Regions from separate parts of the Streptomyces sp. NPDC057877 genome, predicted to be linked through region 2. Evidence: riboswitches for the same ligand, from Rfam matches in the RefSeq annotation. Region 2 holds a riboswitch; each other region holds the start of a gene.

Region 1 (5,825 bases), on a different contig from region 2:
ACCGTGTCCGCCCGTGCCTGTTCCAGCGCGGGGTGGGCGCGCAGCGCCGTCAGCGCACGCCGGTGCTGCTCGTCGTCGGTGAGGTCGGAGTCCAGCAGCTTGCACAGGGCGATGTCCTCGGCCAGCCCCAGCCGGGCGGCCCGCTCCCGCAGCCGCAGCACGGGCAGCGTCGCGATGCCCTCGCGCAGATCGGTGCCCGGCGTCTTGCCCGACTCATGGGAGTCGGAGGCGATGTCCAGGACGTCGTCCGCGAGCTGGAAGGCGACACCGAGCCGCTCGCCGTACTGGGTGAGGACGTCCACGACCGTCTCGTCCGCGCCGGACATCATCGCGCCGAACCGGCAGGCGACCGCGACCAGCGAACCGGTCTTGCCGGAGAGCACGTCGAGGTAGTGGTCGACCGGATCGCGCCCGTCGGCCGGGCCCGCGGTCTCCAGGATCTGCCCGGTCACCAGCCGCTCGAACGCCTCGGCCTGCACCCGGACCGCCTCCGGCCCGAGGTCGGCCAGGATGTGCGAGGCGCGGGCGAAGAGGAAGTCGCCGGTGAGGACGGCGACGGAGTTGCCCCAGCGGGTGTTCGCGCTGGGCACCCCGCGCCGTACCGCCGCCTCGTCCATCACGTCGTCGTGGTACAGGGTCGCGAGGTGGGTCAGTTCCACGACCACGGCGGAAGGCACGATTCCGGGCGCGTAGGGGTCACCGAACTGGGCCGCGAGCATCACGAGCAGTGGCCGAAAACGCTTCCCGCCCGCCCGCACCAGATGCTGGGCGGCGCCGGTGATGAACGGGACCTCGCTTTTGGTTGCCTCAAGCAACCCTTCCTCGACAGCAGCCATCCCAGCCTGGACATCGGCCTCCAGGGCCTGGTCCCGCACGCTCAGCCCGAATGGCCCGACGACGGTCACGAGGGGTCTCCTGTCTGCTGGTGTCCACCGGCGCTTACGCGGTTTGTCGATACGTCGCTGCCTTCACTCAAGTCAGCGTATCCGGTCACGTTTCGATCACCGAGGGCGCCCACCGTTGCAGCACGGGCGGTATCGGATCACGGCCGGAATGCTTTCGATCATTAGATAAGCGTGGATGTGGGAGCTAAGTGAGTGATTGCGGAGGGATGCCACAGAAAGCCCTGAGTCGCACCCTCTGATCATCCATGCCGACATGGGCACGCCCCTCCGTTCGCGCCACTCCCCAGGCGATCACTACGACAACGACGCATCCGCCAGAAGGGGTTCCGGATCCGCCCCGGACACCATCCGACCCCCAAGGGCGAGTTGGCCGCAATGCCCGTTTTGCCGGTCTTGTGGACACCCGTGAGTTGGCTCACCCCGCGCACGGGGCCGCACCACCCTCCCGCGACCGCCGGACCCTTGTGAATCACCCATGAATCAGCCTTCCCGCGCGGGCAGTTGAATCTGTGCGTTCGCAAAGGATCAAGTACCCCGAAATCGCCCGATCAAGGTCGATCAAGGTCGATCAAGGACTGAACGGTGTGATGCATGCGTCCCGTACTTGTTTCCGACATGTGCTCTCGCATACGTTCCCGATCCAGTCGGGCGGACGCCGAATCCTGCCACCGCCCGGCCACCCAATGACGGACTCACTCATCCAAGGCAGGAGCGGGGGACCCAGGTAAGTCGCCGGGCCGCGACGCGTACGACGTCACACGACGCCGTACGACGCCACGGCACGGCTTGGGGTGAAGTCGTACCCGCGCAGGGCACGGCCGGGCATCTCCCGCCCGAACCCGACAGCTCACCTCGCAGGCGCCGGAGAGGACCTTCACCATGCCTGCAAACGGCCAGCCCCGCCGTGCCCGCACCACCCGCGTCGCCCGCAAGATCGCTCTCGCCGGCACCGGTGCCGCCGTGCTCGCGCTCCCGCTGATCGGCGCGACCACCGCCTCCGCGCACACCACGACCGCCGCCCCGGCCGCGGCCACCGCGGTCGCGTACCCGAACAACCTCGACGGCTGGATCCGCCAGTCGCTCTCCGTGATGGCGCAGCACGGCATCCCGGGCTCCTACGACGCCATCCACCGCAACATCATGCGGGAGTCGTCCGGCAACCCGAACGCCATCAACCTGTGGGACTCCAACGCCGTCGCGGGCACCCCGTCCAAGGGCCTGCTCCAGGTCATCGACCCGACCTTCGCCGCGTACCACGTGCCCGGCACCGTCTACGACCCGTACGACCCGGTCGCCAACATCACCGCCGCCTGCAACTACGCCGCCGACCGGTACGGCTCGATCGACAACGTCTTCGGCGCGTACTGAGCGCCCGCCCGCGGACTCGGGGCTGAGCACCTGACCTCAGCCCCGTGAGCAGAGACGTTCGAGGACGACGGCGACGCCGTCGTCCTCGTTCGAGAGGGTGACCTCGTCCGCGACGGCCTTGAGTTCCGGGTGGGCGTTGGCCATGGCCACGCCGTGCCCCGCCCAGTCGAACATCGGGATGTCGTTGGGCATGTCGCCGAAGGCGATGGTGTCCTGCGGGCGCAGCCCGAGCCGCCGGGCGGCCAGCGCCAGGCCGGTCGCCTTGGTGATGCCGCACGGCTGGAGTTCCACGGTCCCCGGCCCCGACATGGTGACCGTCGCCAGCGAACCCACCACCGCGCGGGCCACCGACGCCAACTCGTCGTCGGACAGGCTGGGATGGCGCAGCAGCACCTTGCTGATGGGCGCGCACCACAGGTCGTCGCGCCGCTCCACGCGTACCGCGGGCAGCGTGGGATGCGGCATCAGATAGCCCGGCTCGATGAGCGTGAGCCCCTCCACGCCGTCCTGGTCGACCGCCGCGTACACCTGCCCCACCTCGGCCTCGATCTTGCCGAGCGCGGTCTCGGCCAGCTCCCGGTCCAGGGTCACGGACCACAGCAGGCGGTCCGTACCGGCGTCGTACAACTGCGCGCCCTGCCCGCACACCGCCAGCCCTGTGCCGCCCAGGAACTCCAGCAGCGGACGCACCCTGGGTGCCGGTCGGCCTGTCACCACCAGGTGCCGGGCACCGGCCGCGGCCACCCGCGCGAGCGCGGTGAGCGACCGGTCGGAGAAGGTGTCGTCGCCGCGCAGGAGCGTTCCGTCCAGGTCGGTGGCGATGAGGGAGTACGCGGTGCGCTCGGCATATGCGGTGGGTGCGGCCATGATCAGAGAATACGGACATCGCGCTCCCTTCGTTCACCCCCGTGCCTCCTCTCAACTTCCTTGCCCCGCTCCGTCCTTCGGTCTCCCGGGCCCGGTCGCGGTCCGCCGCCACGTGGTCGGCCGGACCGCGGACACTGCCCAAGACGGCCGCCCCAGCCGTAACGTGTGGCGCGACCACCTGAACGTGTGGCGCGCTCGCACCGCGGCGCGACCCCTGGACCACGGCGCGTACGAAAGTGAGGCAGCACCCCATGCCCCCCTTCGATGTCCCCGAGGGTGACCCCTTCGGACCGCACAACCTTCCGTACGGCGTGTTCTCACTCCCCGGCAGCGCGGACCGCAGGATCGGTGTCCGCCTCGGCGACCACGTCCTCGACGCCGGGGCCGCGGCCCTGACCCTCGGCTCCCCTTACGCCGCCCTGCTCGGCCGATCCACCCTGAACCCCCTGCTGGCCGCGGGCCGCACCACCTGGTCGGACGTGCGGCGCGCGCTCACCGCCTGGGTGACCGTGCCCTCCCACCGCGAGGCCCTGGAACCACTGCTGCACCCGCTGACCTCGGTGACCCTGCACCTCCCCTTCGAGGTCGCGGACTACGTCGACTTCTACGCCTCCGAGAACCACGCCCGGAACGTCGGCCAGATGTTCCGCCCCGACGCCACGGACTCCCTGACCCCCAACTGGAAGCACCTGCCGATCGGCTACCACGGCCGCTCCGGCACGGTCGTGGTCTCCGGCACCGAGGTCGTCCGCCCGTCCGGCCAGCGCAAGGGCCCCGCCGATCCCGCGCCGGTCTTCGGGCCCTCCGTCCGCCTCGACATCGAGGCCGAGGTCGGGTTCGTGGTCGGCGCGCCGTCACCGATGGGCGGCGCCGTCGCGCTCGGCGACTTCCGCGAGCACGTCTTCGGGCTCTGCCTCCTCAACGACTGGTCCGCCCGCGACCTCCAGGCCTGGGAGTACGTGCCCCTCGGCCCCTTCCTCGGCAAGTCCTTCGCCACCTCCGTCTCGGCGTGGATCACCCCGCTGGACGCCCTGGAGGAGGCCCGGGTAGCCCCACCGGAGCGCACCCACCCCCTCCTGCCCTACCTGGACGACGCCCAGGAGGAGCCCGGCGGCTACGACCTGCGTATCTCGGTCTCCGTCAACGGCCACGTCATCTCCGAGCCTCCCTTCTCCACCATGTACTGGACGGCCGCCCAGCAGCTCGCCCACATGACCGTCAACGGCGCCTCCCTGCGCACCGGCGACCTGTACGGCTCCGGCACGGTCAGCGGACCGGCCGAGCACGAACGCGGCTCGCTGCTGGAACTGACCTGGAACGGCCGCGACGCCCTCGAACTCCCCGACGGCAAGCGCACGTTCCTCGAGGACGGCGACGTCGTCACCATGACGGCGTGGGCCCCGGGACCGGACGGCGTCCGGGTCGGCCTGGGTGAGGTGACCGGACGGATCGCCGCAAGCTGAGACAGTGCGACCGGACTCTTCCGGGGCGCTGACTCCGACCGCCCGCCGCCGTCATACTGGCGGCGGGCGCGTGCGTGCGGGCACGAGACGCTGCGCCGCGCGCGACCCGAGCCGCACCACCCCGCACCCCCCACAGGCGCAACCTTCCGATACTCCCGATCAGGATCCGGAGCCGTGTGGCATGACCGTCTGCCTGCTCCTGCTGAGCATCGTCGCCCTGACGGCCGCCCTACCGGTGCCGCGTCTGCTGACCCGGGCCGCCTGGCCCGAGCGGGAACCGGTGGTCGGTCTGTGGGTGTGGCAGTGTCTGGTCGCGACGGTGCTGCTGAGCTGTCTGACGGCTCTGGTCCTCGGCGCCGCGGCCGTCTTCCAGACCGTACGCGCCCAGGTCTTCGCCCCGGCCCCGGCGGCCGTCACCGCGGCGTACGACCTGTCCACCGCGCCGACCTGGGCCGTCGCCCTCACCCTGCTGCTGGCCTGCGGTGCCGCCTGGACCGGCGCCATGCTCGCCCGGGAGCTGTTCGAGGCCAGGCGCCGCAGGTTGCGGGCCCGCACGGTCCTCAACGAACGCGCCCCCGATCTGCCCGCCGGGCTGCCCGCCGCACGGGGCCCGCTGCTGGTGCTGGAGGACGAATACCCCGACGCCTGGTGGATGCCGGGCCACCCGCCGCAGCTCGTCGTCACCACCGGCGCGCTCCAGCGGCTCACCGACCACCAGCTCGACGCCGTCCTCACCCATGAACGCGGCCACGCCCGCGCCCGCCACGACTGGCTGGTCCACCTCTCTACCGCACTGGCCACCGGATTCCCCCACATCCCGTTGTTCGCCCACTTCTGCGACCAGACCCGCCGCCTGGTCGAACTCGCCGCCGACGACACGGCGTCCCGCCGCTGCGGCCACCTCACCACCGCCCTGGCCCTGATCGAGCTGAACCAGCACCGCGGGGTCCTCTCCTGCGCCTCCAGCAACCGGCTGCTCGGCGAGCGCGTCGACCGGCTGCTGGAGCCCCCGCCGCGCTTGGGCCGCCGCGACCGCGCCCTGACCACCACCGCGGCGGCACTGGTGCCGCTGCTGCCGCTGCTGATCACCTTCGCACCGGGGCTGACGGCGCTGAGCTGATCGTGGTGGCCGCGAGGCCACGAGGCCACGAGGGCGCCGTCAGGGTGCCGTGAGGGCCGCTGTCGCGGTGGTGGTTACGCCCAGTCCTCCGGCTCCGGCTCG
Region 2 (5,825 bases):
CCGAGCGCGGCGTTCGCCTCGTAGGTGTCGAGCCCCTGGTCCTGGAGGGCGTACGCGTCGAGCTTGTTGTAGAGACCGATGCCGCGGCCCTCCTGGCGGAGGTAGAGCAGGACGCCGCCGCGGTCGGCGACGCGTTCGACGGCCTCACGCAGCTGGGGACCGCAGTCGCAGCGCGCGGAGCCGAAGACGTCGCCGGTCAGGCACTCGGAGTGCAGGCGTACGAGGGGGACGGGGCCGGGATCGCCGAGGACGACGGCGAGGTGCTCGAGCCCGTCGGCCAGCCCGTGGAAGGTGACGAGTTCGGCGTCGACGGAGAACCCGTCGGGAAAGCGCAGCGGCACCCGGACACGGGCACGCGGGGACGCGGAGGGGGCTGGTGACATACGGCGACTCCAGTGCTTCAAATCTGAATCACAAGCGACGACGGATGACACTACCTATGCTTGAACTTTGAAGCAACTGGATCGGGGTCGCCGGGTTCGTCACTTGCACGGCGTGGACCGCCGCAGCCACGGCAGATCCACGGACGCGCACCCGGCCTCACCGCCGTCCCCCTGCAACCCCCGCACGATGCGGGAGCAGATCTCCTCCAGCTGAGCGACCTGCTCCGCCCCCAGCTGATCGAAGAGAACACCGCGCACGGTCTCCACATGCCCGGGCGCGGCCCGCTCCAGCACGTCCATCCCCTCCTCCGTCAGCAGCGCGAGGCTCCCCCGCCGGTCGGACGTACACCCCTCACGGCGCACCAGCCCGTCGCGCTCCAGCCGCGCCACGGCATACGTCAGCCGACTGCGAGTGATCTTCAGCCGCTCCGCCAGGTCGGTCATCCGCAGCCGTCGCTCCGGCGCCTCCGAGAGATGGACCAGGATGGAGTAGTAGAGGTGCGGCATGCCCGCGTCCTGCTGCAACTGGCGGTCAATGGTGTCCTCCAGCAGATGGGTCGCGGCCATGTAGGCGCGCCAGGCGCGTTGCTCGTCGGGGGAGAGCCAGCGAGTCGTCATGGGACCAGTGTAGTTTTGCTTAAAACTTGAACCAGCCGGAGAGCGTCGATGCCCCTCCCCCACGTCCTGCTGTCCGCCGCCGTCTCCCTGGACGGCTACCTCGACGACACCGGCCCCGACCGGCTCCTCCTGTCCTCCCCCGCCGACTTCGACCGCGTCGACGAGGTACGGGCGTCCGTCGACGCCATCCTGATCGGCGCCGGAACGATCCGCGCCGACAACCCCCGCCTCCTCGTCAACTCCCCCGACCGCCGCGCCGCCCGACGGTCCGCCGGGCGACCGGAATACCCCCTCAAGGTCGCCGTCAGCGGCTCCGGCGACCTCGATCCGGCCGCCCGCTTCTGGCACACGGGCGGCGACAAGGTCCTCTATACGACGGACCAGGGCGCCGAACGGGCCCCGGCCCTCCCCACCACCACCGACGTCGTCCCCCTCGGCCCGGACCTCGACTGGCGGACCCTCCTCACCCACCTGCACGACGTACGGGGCGTCCGCCGCCTCATGGTGGAGGGCGGCGGCACGGTCCACACCCAACTCCTCCAGCAGGGCCTCGCCGACGAACTCCAGCTCGCCCTCGCCCCCCTGTTCGTCGGCGACCCGGCCGCCCCCCGCCTCTTCGGCCCCGGCCACTTCCAGGACGGCCGACTCCGGCTCCTGGAAACCCGCCCCGTCGGCGACACCGTCCTCATGCGCTACGAGCCCACCGCCCCCGGCACCGGAAGCCTCCCCTCCGCCGCCGACCGCCACTGGCTGCGCCTCGCCTGCCAACTGGCGACGCACTGCCCGCCGTCCGAGACCGCCTTCAGCGTCGGCGCGGTCGTCGTCGCGGCAGACGGCACCGAACTGGCCCGCGGCCACTCCCGGGAGCACGGCGATCCCGTCGTCCACGCCGAGGAGGCCGCCCTCGCCAAGGTCGCCACGGCGGACGCCGCCCGGCTGTCCGGCGCGACCGTCTACAGCAGCCTGGAACCCTGCGCCCGCCGCGCGTCCCGCCCTCGGCCCTGCGCGCGGCTGATCCTCGACGCGGGGGTACGGAGGGTGGTCACCGCGTGGCGCGAGCCGGACACCTTCGTCGCCGGGGCGGACGGGAGCGGCGTACTGGCGTCGGAGGGGGCGCAGGTGGTCGTACTGCCCGAACTGGAGGAGGCGGCGGTGGCGCCCAACCGGCATCTGGTGGGCTGAGTCCTACGACGGAGGCGCCGACGGCGCGCCCTCTCCGGCCCCACCAGGCACGCATCTGGACCAACACAACCTGCGCACCCCCAACCGACGGGTCACGCTGCAAACGAGCCTGGTTGGCGCACATGCGGAGGTGGTGGCCAGTGAGATCGATGGGGCGATACGGCACCCTGGGGGTCGTCGCGGCCCTCACGGCCGGACTGCTCGGCGGCTGCGGCAGCCTGGAACCCCGGTCCCGGACCATGACACGGGCCCTCCCCGCCGACGCCGAGTTCACCCACCCCGGCGTGCTGCTCAGCAAGGCCCAGCTCAAGGCCGTCCGGGAGAACGTCACCGCGGGCAAACAGCCCTGGCTGAAGGCCTACCTGGACATGCGCGACAGCGCGTACGGCTCGTACCGCCACACCGCCAAGCCCTACGAGACCGTCGCCTGCCCCACCAACGGCCGACCGAGCCCCGCCTGCCGGGCCGAGCGCCGCGACGCCATCGCCGCCTACACCCAGGCCCTCCTCTTCACCGTCACCGGCAGACAGCGGCACGCCGCCAAGGCCACCGCCATCATGGACGCCTGGTCCGCCAAGCTGAAACGGCACACCGGCGGCAACGCCGCCCTCCAGTCGGCCTGGTCCGGCGCCACCTGGGCCCGCGCCGCGGAGATCATCCGGCACACCCCCGGCTCCACCTGGCCCCCCGACCGCGTACGCCGCTTCGAGGCCATGCTCCGCACCGCCCACCTCCCCGAGGTCACCGCCCGGGTCCCCGACTTCAACGGCAACTGGGACCTCGCCATGACCGACGCGGCCATCTCGATCGCCGTCTTCCTGGACGACCACCAGACCTTCGACGACGCCCTGGCCCGCTTCCGCGAACGCGTCCCCGCCTACTTCTACCTGGAGAAGGACGGCCCCCGCCCCCGCGCACCGAAGGGCGGCACGATCAACACCCCGGCCGAGATCACCTCGTACTGGTTCAAGCAGAGGACGTACAAGGACGGCCTCGCCCAGGAGACCTGCCGTGACTTCCGCCACGTCGGCTACTCCCTCGCGGCGACCGCCCACATTGCCGAGACCGCGTGGCACCAGGGCGTCGACCTCTACACCGAGGTCAAGGACCGCCTCAAAGCCACCCTCGCCCTGCACGCCCGCCACCAGCGCGGCGGCACCACCCCCGCCTGGCTGTGCGGCGGCGAGGCCGACCGGAACATGGGCCCCCACCTGGAGGTCGTCCTCAACCACCTGGACCACCGCCTGGACGACACCGCGCCCCCCGCCGCCCGTGACCTGGCCCGCCGGACCCGCCCCGCGGGCACCGACGACCGCCTGGCCTCCTGGGAGACGCTCACTCACGCGAACAACCCCGGATAGACGTGTGTGCTGAGCACCCCGCGGATGGCGTACACTGGAGTCAACGACGCGGGGTGGAGCAGCTCGGTAGCTCGCTGGGCTCATAACCCAGAGGTCGCAGGTTCAAATCCTGTCCCCGCTACTGAAGGCTCAGGGCCGGAATCCAGTTCATGGATTCCGGCCCTGAGTGTTTTCCGTACCCCTCACCCCACCCTCACGAAAAGTGACCGGACGAACGCCCTCCGCATAACAACTGACACACGGTCAGAACTGACGACCCCTCAGTTTCACGCTCATCCTGTGTCAACTCGCCCGAATTTCGCCGTTCATGGCCGTGTACGTCCCCTCATCAATCGGTAATGATCAAGAGGAACGGCTTGGAATTCAGCCCCCGGTTCTATTAACGTCCGATAACGCAGCGCGGTCGTCCCAGCCGTCACAAGAGACGGCTCCGTGCTCACGCGCCGAATCCCGCGAGGGAACCGGGGAACCACCACCCTGGGGTGAATCGCGCGTCAGCCGCCGTAGAAGTACGGATGGTTTACGCGCGTAGGAGACCTTCCTGCTCCGAACCCGTCAGCTAACCCGGTAGGCGAAGAAGGAAGGAAGGAGTACGCCTACGTGGCGTCCAACCGGCCTGGCACACCCACCGCCCCCTTCGTGCCCGCCCAGCGCTCCAGCTCCGACGACACCGTCGTCTACGGCGGCGACCGCACCGACGAGGGCCCCTGGGAGGAGTGGAACCCCACCGCGGAGTCCATCCGCCCCGTTCGCGGCCGGCATCGCGTCACCAAGCAGCGCGGCGGTGGGCTCGCCCGCAGCTCCACCGTTCTCGGCGTCGGTGTCATAGCCGCCGTCGGCGCGGGCGGCATGGCCACCGCGCAGACCGGCAAGCCGCCGGTCTCCATCTCGATGCCCGACCTGCCCTCCGTGGGCTCGCCCTTCTCGGACGACGACGAGGGCGCCGACGACACCGGCAGCGCCGCCGAGGTCCAGGGCGCCGCCGCCCCGCTCAGCGGCGTCGGCGTCATCACCACGGACACCGCCGACGGCACCACCGACGCCGGTGAGGCCCTGCGCGCCCGCATCATGGCCCAGGCCGAGCAGCAGCAGGACCAGGTCGACACCAAGGCGCAGCAGGCCGCCGAGGCCGCCGCCGCGAAGGCCGCCGCCGAAGCCGCCGAGAAGGCGGAGAAGGAGGCCGCGGCCAAGGCCGCCGCCGAGAAGGCCGCCGCGGAGGAGGAGGCCCGCAAGAAGGCCGAGGCCGAGCGGCTCGCCGAGCTGGCCCGGCAGTTCACGCTGCCGACCTCCTCGTACACGATCACCTCCACCTACGGTCAGGCCGGTGCCATGTGGTCCTCCGGCTACCACACCGGCCTGGACTTCGCCGCGCCCACCGGCACGCTCATCAAGGCGGTCCACAGCGGCACGATCACGCAGGCCGGATGGGACGGCTCCTACGGCTACAAGACCGTGCTGACCCTCGATGACGGCACCGAGATCTGGTACGCCCACCAGTCGTCGATCAGCGTCAGCGTCGGCCAGAAGGTCACCACCGGGGATGTCATCGGGCGCGTGGGCGCCACGGGCAACGTGACCGGGCCGCACCTGCACTTCGAGGTCCACACCGCGGGCGGAGGCGGCGGGCTCGACCCGCTGGCCTGGCTCCAGAGCAAGGGACTCACGCCCTGAGCAAGGGACTCACGCCCTGAGCGTGGGGCTCACGCCCCTGCCTGTGGAGAGCTGAGGGCCTCTCCCGAACGCGAACCCGAACCCCGGCGGTCCTGACGGCAACCCCCCGACGTCAGGGCTGCCGGTTTCGGTTGTCCGGAATACCCTTCTCCGGCAGGCGCGTTGAAGCAGGGCATGACTCCTCTCCCTGTGCGCAAGCTCGGCCCCTCCGACCTGGAGGTCTTCCCGCTCGCCCTCGGCGGCAACGTCTTCGGCTGGACCGCCGACGAGGCCACCTCCTTCGCCGTCCTCGACGCCTACACGGCCGCGGGCGGCAACTTCGTCGACACCGCCGACTCCTACTCGGCATGGGCCGAGGGCAACCACGGCGGCGAGTCGGAGACGATCATCGGCCGCTGGCTGCGGGCCCGCGGCAACCGCGCGGACGTCATCGTCGCGACCAAGGTCAGCCAGCACCCCGAGTACCAGGGGCTCACCGCGGCCACCATCAAGGCCGCCGCCGACGCGTCGCTGCGCCGCCTGGGCACCGACCACATCGACCTCTACTACACCCACTTCGACAAGCCCGAGGTACCGGTCGAGGAGATCATCAGCGCGCTGGACGGTCTGG
Region 3 (5,825 bases), on a different contig from region 2:
TGCTCGCCGCCCTGGACGACGAGTCCATGGAGAACCAGCGCGACGTGGTCAAGAACGAACGCCGCCAGCGCTACGACAACGTGCCCTACGGCACCGCGTTCGAGAAGCTGACCGCCCTCGCCTACCCGGAGGGCCACCCCTACCACCACACCCCGATCGGCTCGATGGCCGACCTGGACGCGGCGACGCTGGAGGACGCGCGCGCGTTCTTCCGCACGTACTACGCGCCGAACAACGCGGTGCTGTCGGTCGTCGGCGACATCGACCCCGAGCGCACGCTCGCGTGGATCGAGAAGTACTTCGGCTCCATCCCCGCCCACGACGGCAAGCCCGCCCCGCGCGACGGCGTGCTGCCCGAGATCATCGGTGAACAGCTGCGCGAGGTCGTCGAGGAGGAGGTCCCGGCCCGCGCCCTGATGGCCGCCTACCGGCTGCCGCACGACGGCACGCGCGCGTGCGACGCCGCCGACCTGGCCCTGACCGTCCTCGGCGGCGGTGAGTCCTCCCGGCTCTACAACCGCCTCGTGCGCCGGGACCGTACCGCTGTCGCGGCCGGGTTCGGCCTGCTGCGGCTGGCCGGGGCGCCCTCCCTGGGCTGGCTGGACGTGAAGACCTCCGGCGACGTCGAGGTGCCGGTCATCGAGGCCGCCATCGACGAGGAACTCGCGCGGTTCGCCGCCGAGGGCCCCACGGCCGAGGAGATGGAGCGCGCCCAGGCCCAGCTGGAGCGCGAGTGGCTGGACCGGCTCGGCACGGTCGCGGGCCGCGCCGACGAACTGTGCCGGTACGCCGTGCTGTTCGGCGACCCGCAGCTCGCCCTGACCGCCGTGCAGCGCGTCCTCGACGTGACGGCCGAGGAGGTCCAGGAGGTCGCCAAGGCCCGCCTGCGGCCCGACAACCGCGCGGTGCTCGTCTACGAGCCGATCGCCGGGGCCGACGAGACGGAAGCCGACGACACCGAAGCCGACGAGACCGAGGAGGCGGCCAAGTGACCGAGCTGACCACGATGGAGTTCCACCCCCAGCCGCAGGCGGGCGAGCCCAAGCCCTGGGCGTTCCCGGCGCCCACGCGCGGGACCCTCGGCAACGGCCTGACCGTGCTGCGCTGCCACCGCCCCGGCCAGCAGGTCGTCGCCGTCGAGGTGCTGCTGCACGCGCCGCTGGACGCCGAGCCCGCCGGTCTCGACGGCGTCGCCACGATCATGGCGCGGGCCTTCTCGGAGGGCACCGACAAGCACTCCGCCGAGGAGTTCGCCGCCGAGCTGGAGCGCTGCGGCGCCACCCTCGACGCGCACGCCGACCACCCCGGCGTCCGCCTCAGCCTGGAGGTCCCGGCCTCCCGCCTGGCCAAGGGCCTCGGGCTGATCGCCGACGCGCTCAGGGCGCCCGCGTTCGCCGACAGCGAGGTGGAGCGGCTGGTGCGCAACCGCCTCGACGAGATCCCGCACGAGCTGGCCAACCCCTCCCGGCGCGCCGCCAAGGAGCTGTCCAGGGAGCTGTTCCCGGCCGACTCGCGCATGTCGCGCCCGCGCCAGGGCACCCAGGAGACCGTCGAGGCCATCGACTCCGCGGCCGTACGCGCCTTCTACGAGCGGCACGTCCGCCCCGCCACCGCCACCGCGGTCGTCGTCGGCGACCTCACCGGCATCGACCTGGACGCGCTGCTCGGCGACACCCTGGGCGCCTGGACCGGCTCCACGGCCCAGCCCCGTCCGGTGCCCCCGGTGACCGCCGACGACACCGGCCGGGTCGTCATCGTGGACCGCCCCGGGGCCGTGCAGACGCAGCTGCTGATCGGCCGCGTCGGCCCCGACCGGCACGACCGCGTGTGGCCCGCCCAGGTGCTCGGCACCTACTGCCTCGGCGGCACCCTGACCTCCCGCCTGGACCGCGTCCTGCGCGAGGAGAAGGGCTACACCTACGGCGTACGGGCGTTCAGCCAGGTGCTGCGCTCCGCCCCCGACGGCACCGGCGCGGCGATGCTCGCCATCAGCGGCTCCGTGGACACGCCGAACACCGGTCCCGCGCTGGCCGACCTGTGGACGGTGCTGCGCACCCTCGCCGGGTCCGGGCTGACCGACGCCGAGCGGGACGTGGCCGTGCAGAACCTGGTCGGTGTGGCGCCGCTGAAGTACGAGACCGCGGCGGCCGTGGCGAGCACCCTGGCCGACCAGGTCGAGCAGCACCTGCCCGACGACTTCCAGGCGACGCTGTACCGCCAGCTCGCCGCGACGGGCACCGTGGAGGCCACGGCCGCGGTCGTGAACGCCTTCCCGATGGACCGCCTGGTGACGGTCCTGGTGGGCGACGCGGCGCAGATCAGGGAGCCCGTGGAGGCGCTCGGCATCGGCGCGGTCACCGTCGTACCGGCCGAGTAGCGGCACGCGCGTGGGGCCCTGGTGGCGGTTCCGTCACCAGGGCCCCTCTATGCCCGATTTGATAGGGAGATAGCCCGTCTGCCCTGTGGGATGCGCTACAAAAACCGGGTTCTGTTTGGGAATTGAAAGCGCGCCCGCTTAGCGTCATCCGGGCTGTCCGTCAGGCAGTGCGCCGCACCCGCGGCACCGGACAGCCATCGCCGAGTCCCCGTACGGCGCGAGCCAGGGGGAGCCGGGGACCCAACTGCGTAGTCCCTGGGGTGAATCGGACGCCCGCGCGTGCCGCGAGGGGGTCCGTAGGAGACCTTCCTGCTCCGAACCCGTCAGCTAACCCGGTAGGCGAGAGGGAAGGAAAGGACGAGCCACCCTATGGCGTTCACCCGCCCTGCCGGGAAGCACCGCCGTACCGGCCGCACCAAGCGCACCACCGCCCACGTGGCGGGCGTCGCGGCCCTCACCACCGGCGGCGTGGTCGGCACCCTGGCCGCCCCCGCGCTCGCCGCCGAGCCCACCGCGGAGCAGACCGGGCTCACCCCGGTCGTCAGCATCGACGACGCCGTGGCCGACCGGGTGGACGCCCAGGCCGACGCGCAGATGGAGGCCGCGGAGCTGACCCAGGCCAGGCAGCAGGCCCAGGAGGCCGCCCGCAAGCAGGCGGCCGAGGCGGCCGAGAAGGCGCGAGCGGCCAAGGAGCGCGCCGCCCGCGAGGCCGAGCGCAAGCGCCTGAACACCTATGTGACGCCCATCTCGGGCTCGTACGTCTCCACCTCCTACCGCTCCGGCGGCGCCCTGTGGTCCTCCGGCAGCCACACCGGCATCGACTTCCACGCCGCCAGCGGGACCTCCGTGCACGCGGTCGGCTCCGGCACCGTCGTGGAGGCGGGCTGGGCCGGGGCGTACGGCAATCAAGTCGTGATCCAGATGATTGATGGTACGTACACCCAGTACGGCCATCTGTCGTCCATCGCGGTCTCGGTGGGCCAGACGGTCACCCCGGGGCAGCAGATCGCCCTCTCCGGGGCCACCGGCAACGTCACCGGAGCGCATCTGCACTTCGAGGCGCGGACGTCCGCCGAGTACGGCACGGACATCGACCCCCTCGCCTACCTCCGCTCGCACGGCGTGAGCCTGTAGGACGACCACCGCACCCCGCGCACCCCCGCCCCGGCTCACGAGCCGGGGCTTTCGGTGTTTCGGGGGTCCGTATGTCCAAAAAATATCCATGGTTTCCAGGCCGCCATCGGAAATTCCGGCTCATTGCAATAGAGTCACGGAACACACGTCAATCGTCGACGTTTCACGGGGATTAAGGCGGAGGTCGGTCATGCGTATTCCGGCGCACTCGGTGTGCACGGCGATCCGGGATGACATCGTCTCGGGTGTCTACGAGCGCGGCAGCCGGCTCACCGAGGAACTGCTCGCCCGCCGCTACGGCGTCTCACGCGTCCCCGTCCGGGAGGCCCTGCGCACCCTGGAGGCCGAGGGCTTCGTCGTGACCCGGCGGCACGCGGGCGCGTGCGTCGCCGAGCCGACCGAGCAGGAGGCCTCCGACCTGCTGGAGATGCGGATGCTCCTGGAGCCGCTGGGCGCCTCCCGGGCCGCCCAGCGGCGCACCGAGGCCCATCTGAAGGTGCTGCGCGGACTGGTGCGGCTGGGCCAGGAGCGGGCCAGACGGGGTCACAGCGACGATCTGCGCTCGCTCGGGGGCTGGTTCCACGAGACGCTGGCCCAGGCCTCCGGCAGCCCCGCCCTGATCGCGATGCTGACCCAGCTGCGGCACAAGATCGCCTGGATGTACACCGTGGAGGCGCCCGCCGGGGCCGTGGAGTCCTGGGCGGAGCACGGCGCGATCGTGGACGCGGTCGCGCGCGGCGACGCCGAACGCGCGCGAGCGCTCACCGCGCTGCACACCGAGCGCGCGACCGCCGCGCACCGGCTGCGCTTCACCCTGGGCGGCCCGGAGCGTGTGAGGACTTCGCAACATCCCGTAAACATGCCGAGCCTGCGGCATTAACAAAGGCGCCGTATACAAAGAGGGATATTCGGTGGGGGTTATTTTTGCTGCCCTTTTTCGGTCGCGAACACAAGCGTGAATTATCGCCCATATGTGAACCCCGTACGTGGACCCGCACCTGAATGCGCGCACCGAAACACGGACGCGCACGAAAAACGGCGGAGCCGCGCCGCCCGGAAAGGGCGACGCGGCTCCGCCGCGTGCTGCGCGCGCCGGTCAGACGGTCTCGGGCAGCTCCTCCAGGCCCTCGGCGACCAGCTTGGCCAGGCGGTCGAGAGCGGCATCCGCGCCCTCGGCGTCGGAGGCGAGGACGATCTCCTCGCCGCCCTGGGCGCCCAGACCCAGGACGGCCAGCATGGAGGCCGCGTTGACGGGGTTGCCCCCGGCCTTGGCGATCGTCACCGGGACGCCTGCGGCCGTGGCGGCTCGGACGAAGATGGAGGCGGGGCGGGCGTGGAGGCCCTCGGCCCAGCCGACGTTGACGCGGCGCTCAGCCATGTGATGCTGCCCTTCGGTGTTCAGGGTTGTCTAGACCAGTGTCCCATAACGTGAAGCATGCCCGGAGCGGGCTCGCGCCCGTCCCTTCGGATGACGCCGGACCGCGGCCTCGGTCCGGCTGACGTCCCCCACAGACTGCCTCGCGCCGTTGTCGTACGCGAGCCGTACGCTGGGGCCCATGCAGAACTCGGCGGACCGGCAGGAGTACCCCGCTCACTGGGAGGCCGACGTGGTGCTGCGCGACGGCGGCACCGCGCGCGTGCGGCCCATCACCGTTGATGACGCCGAGCGCCTGGTCAGCTTCTACGAGCAGGTCTCGGACGAGTCGAAGTACTACCGCTTCTTCGCGCCCTACCCGCGTCTGTCCGCCAAGGACGTCCACCGCTTCACGCACCACGACTTTGTGGACAGGGTGGGACTCGCGGCCACGATCGGCGGCGAGTTCATCGCCACCGTACGCTACGACCGGATCGGCCCCAACGGAACACCCGCCTCCGCGCCCGCCCACCCGTCACCCACCACCGCCCTTGCCGGAGGGCGCTCCGCGCCCGCACCTCCTGAAACGGCCGAGGTCGCCTTCCTGGTGCAGGACGCGCACCAGGGCCGGGGCGTCGCCTCCGCCCTCCTCGAGCACATCGCCGCCGTCGCGCGGGAGCGCGGCATCCGCCGCTTCGCCGCCGAGGTGCTCCCCGCCAACACCAAGATGATCAAGGTGTTCACGGACGCCGGGTACACCCAGAAGCGCAGCTTCGAGGACGGCGTCGTCCGCCTGGAATTCGACCTCGAACCCACCGACCGCTCGCTCGCCGTGCAGTACGCGCGCGAGCAGCGGGCCGAGGCGCGGTCCGTACGGCGGCTGCTGGTACCCGGCTCCGTCGCCGTCATCGGCGCCGGACGCACCCCCGGGGGAGTGGGCCGCAGCGTCCTGCGCAACAT
Region 4 (5,825 bases), on a different contig from region 2:
CCCGTACGCGGCCCAGCACCAGGCCGCCTACGACACCGGCGCCTACGACACCACCACCTGGACGGGTGACCACCAGCAGCTCGGCGGCATCCCCCAGCAGACGACGGGCAACGACACCAGCGGCCAGTGGGACGCGAGCGCCTGGCTCCAGCCCGACCCGTCCGCCGCACCGGCCGCCGACCAGACCCAGCAGTGGGAGTGGGGCACCCAGGCCTTCGACACCGGTGCCTACGACGCCACGCAGTGGAACTCCGAAGGCACCGCCCACGACATGGCGCAGGGCCACGAGGACTTCCCTGATACCGGGGCGCCCGCCGCCCACCCGGAAACCGACCCCGACGACACCGAGTTGAGCCGCACCGGTGAACTGCCCGCCGTGGACACACCGGTGGAGCCGCTCCTCGACGACCAGGAAGAGGTCGCACCGGCCCCCGTCGGCCGGGCCGCCGCCCGCGCCTCCCGCTCCCGCCGCCGTCCCCCCGCCAAGCGCTCCGCGCTGCTGACGGTCGCCGTGCCCTCGGCGTGTGTCATGGGCGTGGCGGGAATCGCCGCCGCCTCGGTCAGCGGTTTCAGCGAGGACGACCAGGAGGCGCCCGCGACCGCCGCGGACGCGCAGCCGGTGAAACCGACCACCGCGAACGACAAACTGGGCACCCAGCTGGAGTCCCTCACCGCCGACGCGAACGACTTCGGCGACCGGGTCAGCCGCACCCAGGAGCGCATCGACCTCAAGGCGCAGCAGGAGGCCGAGCAGAAGCGGGCGGCGGCGGAGGCGGCGCGCAAGGAGCGGCTGCGCCCGAAGTTCGCCCTGCCTGTCGCGAACCACGGGCTGAGCGCCTACTTCGGCCAGGCGGGCATCAACTGGATGTCCGTGCACACCGGCATCGACTTCCCCGTCTCCTACGGCTCGACCGTGATGGCCGCGACCGACGGCACCGTGCGCACCGAGTACAACAGCGCCTACGGCAACATGATGATCGTGACCGCGATGGACGGCACGGAGACGTGGTACTGCCACCTCTCCAGCTACCAGGTCGCCTCCGGTACGACCGTCAAGGCGGGCGACCCGATCGCGTTCTCCGGCAACTCCGGCAACTCCACCGGCCCGCACCTGCACTTCGAGGTCCGGCCCGGCGGCGGTTCGGCGATCGACCCGCTGGCCTGGCTGCGCAGCCACGGGCTCGACCCGTCGTAGCGCGTCCGCCGTCACGCATCCGCCGTAACGTTCCGCTTCCGCTCGGTGAGCCCCCGGCCCTCGGTAAGCCCTCGGCCCTCGGTGAGCCCCCGGTGTGAGGGCTCACCCGACGGCTCGCGCTACAGCTTCTCCACCGGCGCGTACCGCAGCAGCAGCCGCTTGGCCTTGCCGTCGCCGAAGTCGATCGACGCCTCGGCCTTCTCGCCGGTGCCCTTCAACGCGACCACCGTGCCGAGCCCGAACTGGTCGTGGGTCACCCGGTCACCGACCGCGAGTGCGATCACCGGCTTCCTGTCGGTGGCGAACCCGGACGCCCCCGACGCCGAGGAACGCGACCTCGACGACGACAGGGAGGCGGCCACGCCCGAGACCGGACCCGCCGGGGCCCCGGAGGCGCCGGTCCGCTTCCAGTCGACGTGGTGGCCGGGGATCTCCTCCAGGAAGCGCGAGGGCGGGTTGTACTGCGGCTGCCCCCAGGCGCTGCGCATCGCCGACCGCGTGAGGTAGAGCCGCTCGCGCGCGCGGGTGATGCCGACGTAGGCGAGGCGGCGCTCCTCCTCCAGCTCCTTGGTCTGGCCGAGGGCGCGCATGTGCGGGAAGACGCCGTCCTCCATGCCGGTCAGGAAGACGACCGGGAATTCGAGGCCCTTGGCGGTGTGCAGGGTCATCAGGGTGATGACGCCGTCGCCGTCCTCCTCGTCGGGGATCTGGTCGGAGTCGGCGACCAGGGCGACCTGCTCCAGGAAGTCGGCCAGCGTGCCCGACTCGCCCTCCGCGCGCTCCTGCTCGAACTCCATGGCGACGGCGGCGAGTTCCTGGAGGTTCTCGATACGGGTCTCGTCCTGCGGGTCGGTGGAGTTCTGCAACTCGGCCAGATAGCCGGTGCGTTCGAGCACCGCCTCCAGGATGGTCGCGGGTCCCGCGCCGGACTCGACGATCGTACGGAGGTCCTCCATCAGCGTGTTGAACCGCTTGACGGCGTTGGTCGACCGGGCGGCCATGCCGTACGCCTCGTCGACGCGGCGCAGCGCCTGCGGGAAGCTGATCTTCTCGCGCTGGGCGAGCGCGTCGATCATGGCCTCGGCACGGTCGCCGATGCCGCGCTTGGGGACGTTGAGGATGCGGCGCAGCGGGACGGAGTCCTCGGGGTTGGCGAGCACCCGCAGGTAGGCGAGGACGTCCCGGACCTCCTTGCGCTCGTAGAAGCGGACGCCGCCGACGACCTTGTAGGGCAGGCCGACGCGGATGAAGACCTCTTCGAAGACACGGGACTGGGCGTTCGTACGGTAGAAGACGGCGACGTCCCCGGCCTTCGCCTCGCCCGCGTCGGTGAGGCGGTCTATCTCCTCGGCGACGAACTGCGCCTCGTCGTGCTCGGTGTCGGCGACATAGCCGGTGATGCGCGCTCCCGCGCCCGCGTTGGTCCACAGGTTCTTGGGGCGGCGGGACTCGTTGCGCTCGATCACGGCGTTGGCGACGGTGAGGATGGTCTGGGTGGAGCGGTAGTTCTGCTCCAGCAAAATCGTCGTCGCGTCCGGGTAGTCCTCCTCGAACTGGAGGATGTTGCGGATGGTCGCGCCGCGGAAGGCGTAGATCGACTGGTCGGCGTCACCGACCACGCACAGCTCGGCGGGCGGGATCTCGGCCTCGGGCGGCACGTCGACGGGGTGCTCCGAGGTGCCGACCAGCTCGCGCACCAGGGCGTACTGGGCGTGGTTGGTGTCCTGGTACTCGTCGACCAGGACGTGCCGGAAGCGGCGGCGGTAGTGCTCGGCGACGTCCGGGAAGGCGCGCAGCAGGTTGACCGTCGTCATGATCAGGTCGTCGAAGTCGAGGGCGTTGGCCTCGCGCAGCCGCGACTGGTACAGGGCGTAGGCCTGGGCGAGGGTCTTCTCGAAGCCGTCGGTGGCCTGGGCGGCGAAGTCCTCCTCGTCGATCAGCTCGTTCTTCAGGTTGCTGATCTTGGCGCTGAAGGACTTGGGCGGGAAGCGCTTGGGGTCGAGGTCCAGGTCACGGCAGACCAGGGCCATCAGACGCTTGGAGTCGGCGGCGTCGTAGATCGAGAAGGACGAGGTGAAGCCGAGCCGCTTGCTCTCCCGGCGCAGGATGCGCACACAGGCGCTGTGGAACGTCATCACCCACATCGCGCTCGCGCGCGGGCCGACGAGCTGCTCGACGCGCTCCTTCATCTCGCCCGCGGCCTTGTTGGTGAAGGTGATCGCGAGGATCTGCCCGGGGTGCACATCCCGGTCGGCGAGCAGATAGGCGATGCGGTGGGTGAGCACCCGGGTCTTGCCGGAACCGGCTCCGGCGACGATGAGCAGGGGGGAACCGGCGTGCACGACGGCGGCGCGCTGGTTGTCGTTCAGCCCGTCCAGGAGCGCGGCGGAGTCCAGGACGGGGCGCGGGGCGCCGTCGCGGTAGTAGGCCTCCCGGTCCGGGGGCGCGTCGAACTTCCCGCCGAACAGATCGTCCGGAATCGGCTCCGGAACGTGATCGTCCTCGGGCGGCGGCGGGGGCTCGTCCGCGGGGCCGCGCTGGGCCTGGAGGTCCGCCAGGAAGCTGTCGTCAAAGAGGCTGCTCATCGCTCTCCGAGTCTAGGGTGCCGCACTGACAACCGGAGGCCGGATGCCCATCACGGGACCGCCGGTCCGCCACCACGCTCCGTGATGCCGGGCCCTGGCGCCCGTATCGGCAACGGACGAGCGCTCACCGGAATTCCGTCACGGTCCATTCCAGGCCGGACACGGTGAGCGACGCTCCGGATAAGGTCACGAAAATGTATCGGGCATATCACCCACCAACCTTCACAGCCGCCACACGAGTTGGCTACGGTGCCCAGCGGGCCGTACGACCCCCACCGGCGAACGTCGCCGGGCCGCGCGGCCTCCGCCGAGTCCGGCGTGCCCGAGTGGCACCCGCCGGAGCCGGGGACCCACAGACCCCCCGGGGTGAATCGGCCCACTCCTCTCGTGGGAGCGGCCGTAGGGCAACCCTTCCGAACCACCCGCCCGAACCCGACAGCTAACCCGGTAGGCGGCGCATGGAAGGAGTCGCCTCCTTGGCGTCGCACCGCAAGTCGCGTCCCGCGGGCGGCCGCATGGCCGGTATACGGACCCCCGCCCTGGCCACCGCCGCCCTCACCTCCGTCGCCCTGCTCTCGCAGACGGCCAACGCCGCCCCCTCGGACGACGACCGGCCGAGCCTCGAGGAGGTCGAGAAGAAGGTCGACGACCTCTACCGCCAGGCGGAGTCGGCGACCGAGAAGTACAACGCGGCCAAGGAGAAGACCGCGAAGCAGCGCAAGCGCGTCGACACCCTCCTCGACGACGTGGCCCAGCGCACCCAGAAGCTCAACGACGCGCGCGAGGAACTGGGTTCCTACGCCGCCGCCCAGTACCGCACCGGCGCCGCCGCCCCCGACACCGCCACCTTCCTGCTCGCGGACTCACCGCAGGACTACTTCGACCAGACCCAGCTCATGGGGCGGCTCACCAGCACCCAGAAGTCGGCGGTCGACGACTACTTCGCCGAGCAGACGGCGACGATGGAGAAGCGGGAGGAGGCCACCGAGAGCCTCGCGACGCTCAACGAGTCGCAGAGCGACCTGCGGACGGCCAAGTCCACCGTCCAGAAGAAGCTCGCCGACGCGCGCGACCTGCTGTCGGAGCTGACCGCCGAGGAGAAGGCCCGCCTCGCGGCGATCGAGAAGAAGAAGCAGGAGGAGGCCGAGCGCAAGGCGGCGGAGCTGGCCCGCCAGCAGGCGGAGGAGCAGCAGCGCCTGGCGGACGAGGCCGCCGCGGCGGCGCGGGAGCAGGAGGAGACCGGCACCTCCGACGGCTCGGACGCCTCCGGCTCCACGGGCTCCACCGGCTCCACCGACACCGGCGGCTCGACGGACACCTCGGCCGACTCCTCGTACGCCACCAAGGCCGAGAAGGCGCTCGCCTTCGCCCGCGCCCAGATCGGCAAGCCGTACGTCTGGGGCGCCACCGGCCCCGACTCCTACGACTGCTCCGGCCTGACCATGGGCGCCTGGAAGGCCGCCGGGGTCACCCTCCCGCGCACCACCTACGACCAGGTCAACGCGGGCACGACGGTCCCCCTGTCCAGCGCCCTCCCCGGCGACCTGGTCTTCTTCTACGACGACGTCACCCACGTCGGCATCTACATCGGCAACGGCATGATGATCCACGCCCCGAAGCCCGGCACGTACGTGCGCGAGGAGTCGATCTACTACGACGGCGAGTCGTCGATCCACAGCGTGGTGCGGCCCGCCTGACGCGGAGGGCGGCCCAGGGGACCCTGCCGCACGGAGGCGACCCCTGGGCCCGGCTCTCAGGTCCAGAGCACCGCGATGAAGATGTTGGTCATGGTCAGCAGGCCGACCAGACCGAACAGGCCCTTGTCCACCTTCTCGTCGTCCCGCTTCACATAGACGAGTCCGAGGATCACGATCAGCAGGGCCAGCTTCACACCGATCTTGATGTTGTCGACGGTCCGGTCGTCGGCCTGGTTCAGGCCGACCAGGACCACACCCGTGACCAGCATCGTCAGGGCACCGTGCAGCATCGCGGGGACAAAGCGGGCGGTGCCCTGGCCCATCGCCTTCATCTGGGTGAGGAAGCCG

The links. Region 2 has a riboswitch for cyclic di-AMP ahead of ACFVQG_RS11465 (M23 family metallopeptidase). Riboswitches for the same ligand answer to the same signal wherever they lie in the genome.
Region 1: linked by a shared signal. The riboswitch ahead of ACFVQG_RS36335 (transglycosylase SLT domain-containing protein) and the one ahead of ACFVQG_RS11465 (M23 family metallopeptidase) in region 2 are both predicted to bind cyclic di-AMP.
Region 3: linked by a shared signal. The riboswitch ahead of ACFVQG_RS33765 (M23 family metallopeptidase) and the one ahead of ACFVQG_RS11465 (M23 family metallopeptidase) in region 2 are both predicted to bind cyclic di-AMP.
Region 4: linked by a shared signal. The riboswitch ahead of ACFVQG_RS34495 (NlpC/P60 family protein) and the one ahead of ACFVQG_RS11465 (M23 family metallopeptidase) in region 2 are both predicted to bind cyclic di-AMP.

The regions. Positions count from the first base shown of each region.
Region 1 covers NZ_JBHVMS010000016.1:8,832-14,656, forward strand. The annotation lists gene ACFVQG_RS36330 (polyprenyl synthetase family protein) at 1-905, opposite strand, end outside; cyclic di-AMP (ydaO/yuaA leader) riboswitch at 1,589-1,779, shown strand; gene ACFVQG_RS36335 (transglycosylase SLT domain-containing protein) at 1,785-2,273, shown strand; gene ACFVQG_RS36340 (HAD family hydrolase) at 2,310-3,140, opposite strand; gene fahA (fumarylacetoacetase) at 3,392-4,603, shown strand; gene ACFVQG_RS36350 (M56 family metallopeptidase) at 4,785-5,723, shown strand; gene recQ (DNA helicase RecQ) at 5,798-5,825, opposite strand, start outside.
Region 2 covers NZ_JBHVMS010000003.1:796,907-802,731, forward strand. The annotation lists gene ribA (GTP cyclohydrolase II) at 1-383, opposite strand, end outside; gene ACFVQG_RS11445 (MarR family winged helix-turn-helix transcriptional regulator) at 483-1,001, opposite strand; gene ACFVQG_RS11450 (dihydrofolate reductase family protein) at 1,050-2,183, shown strand; gene ACFVQG_RS11455 (alginate lyase family protein) at 2,333-3,544, shown strand; tRNA gene ACFVQG_RS11460 (tRNA-Met) at 3,592-3,665, shown strand; cyclic di-AMP (ydaO/yuaA leader) riboswitch at 3,976-4,133, shown strand; gene ACFVQG_RS11465 (M23 family metallopeptidase) at 4,145-5,215, shown strand; gene ACFVQG_RS11470 (aldo/keto reductase) at 5,390-5,825, shown strand, end outside.
Region 3 covers NZ_JBHVMS010000013.1:132,448-138,272, forward strand. The annotation lists gene ACFVQG_RS33755 (M16 family metallopeptidase) at 1-992, shown strand, start outside; gene ACFVQG_RS33760 (M16 family metallopeptidase) at 989-2,377, shown strand; cyclic di-AMP (ydaO/yuaA leader) riboswitch at 2,566-2,734, shown strand; gene ACFVQG_RS33765 (M23 family metallopeptidase) at 2,747-3,511, shown strand; gene ACFVQG_RS33770 (GntR family transcriptional regulator) at 3,702-4,391, shown strand; gene ACFVQG_RS33775 (HPr family phosphocarrier protein) at 4,608-4,889, opposite strand; gene ACFVQG_RS33780 (GNAT family N-acetyltransferase) at 5,068-5,825, shown strand, end outside.
Region 4 covers NZ_JBHVMS010000014.1:10,414-16,238, forward strand. The annotation lists gene ACFVQG_RS34485 (M23 family metallopeptidase) at 1-1,195, shown strand, start outside; gene pcrA (DNA helicase PcrA) at 1,315-3,780, opposite strand; cyclic di-AMP (ydaO/yuaA leader) riboswitch at 4,105-4,249, shown strand; gene ACFVQG_RS34495 (NlpC/P60 family protein) at 4,257-5,477, shown strand; gene ACFVQG_RS34500 (hypothetical protein) at 5,534-5,825, opposite strand, start outside.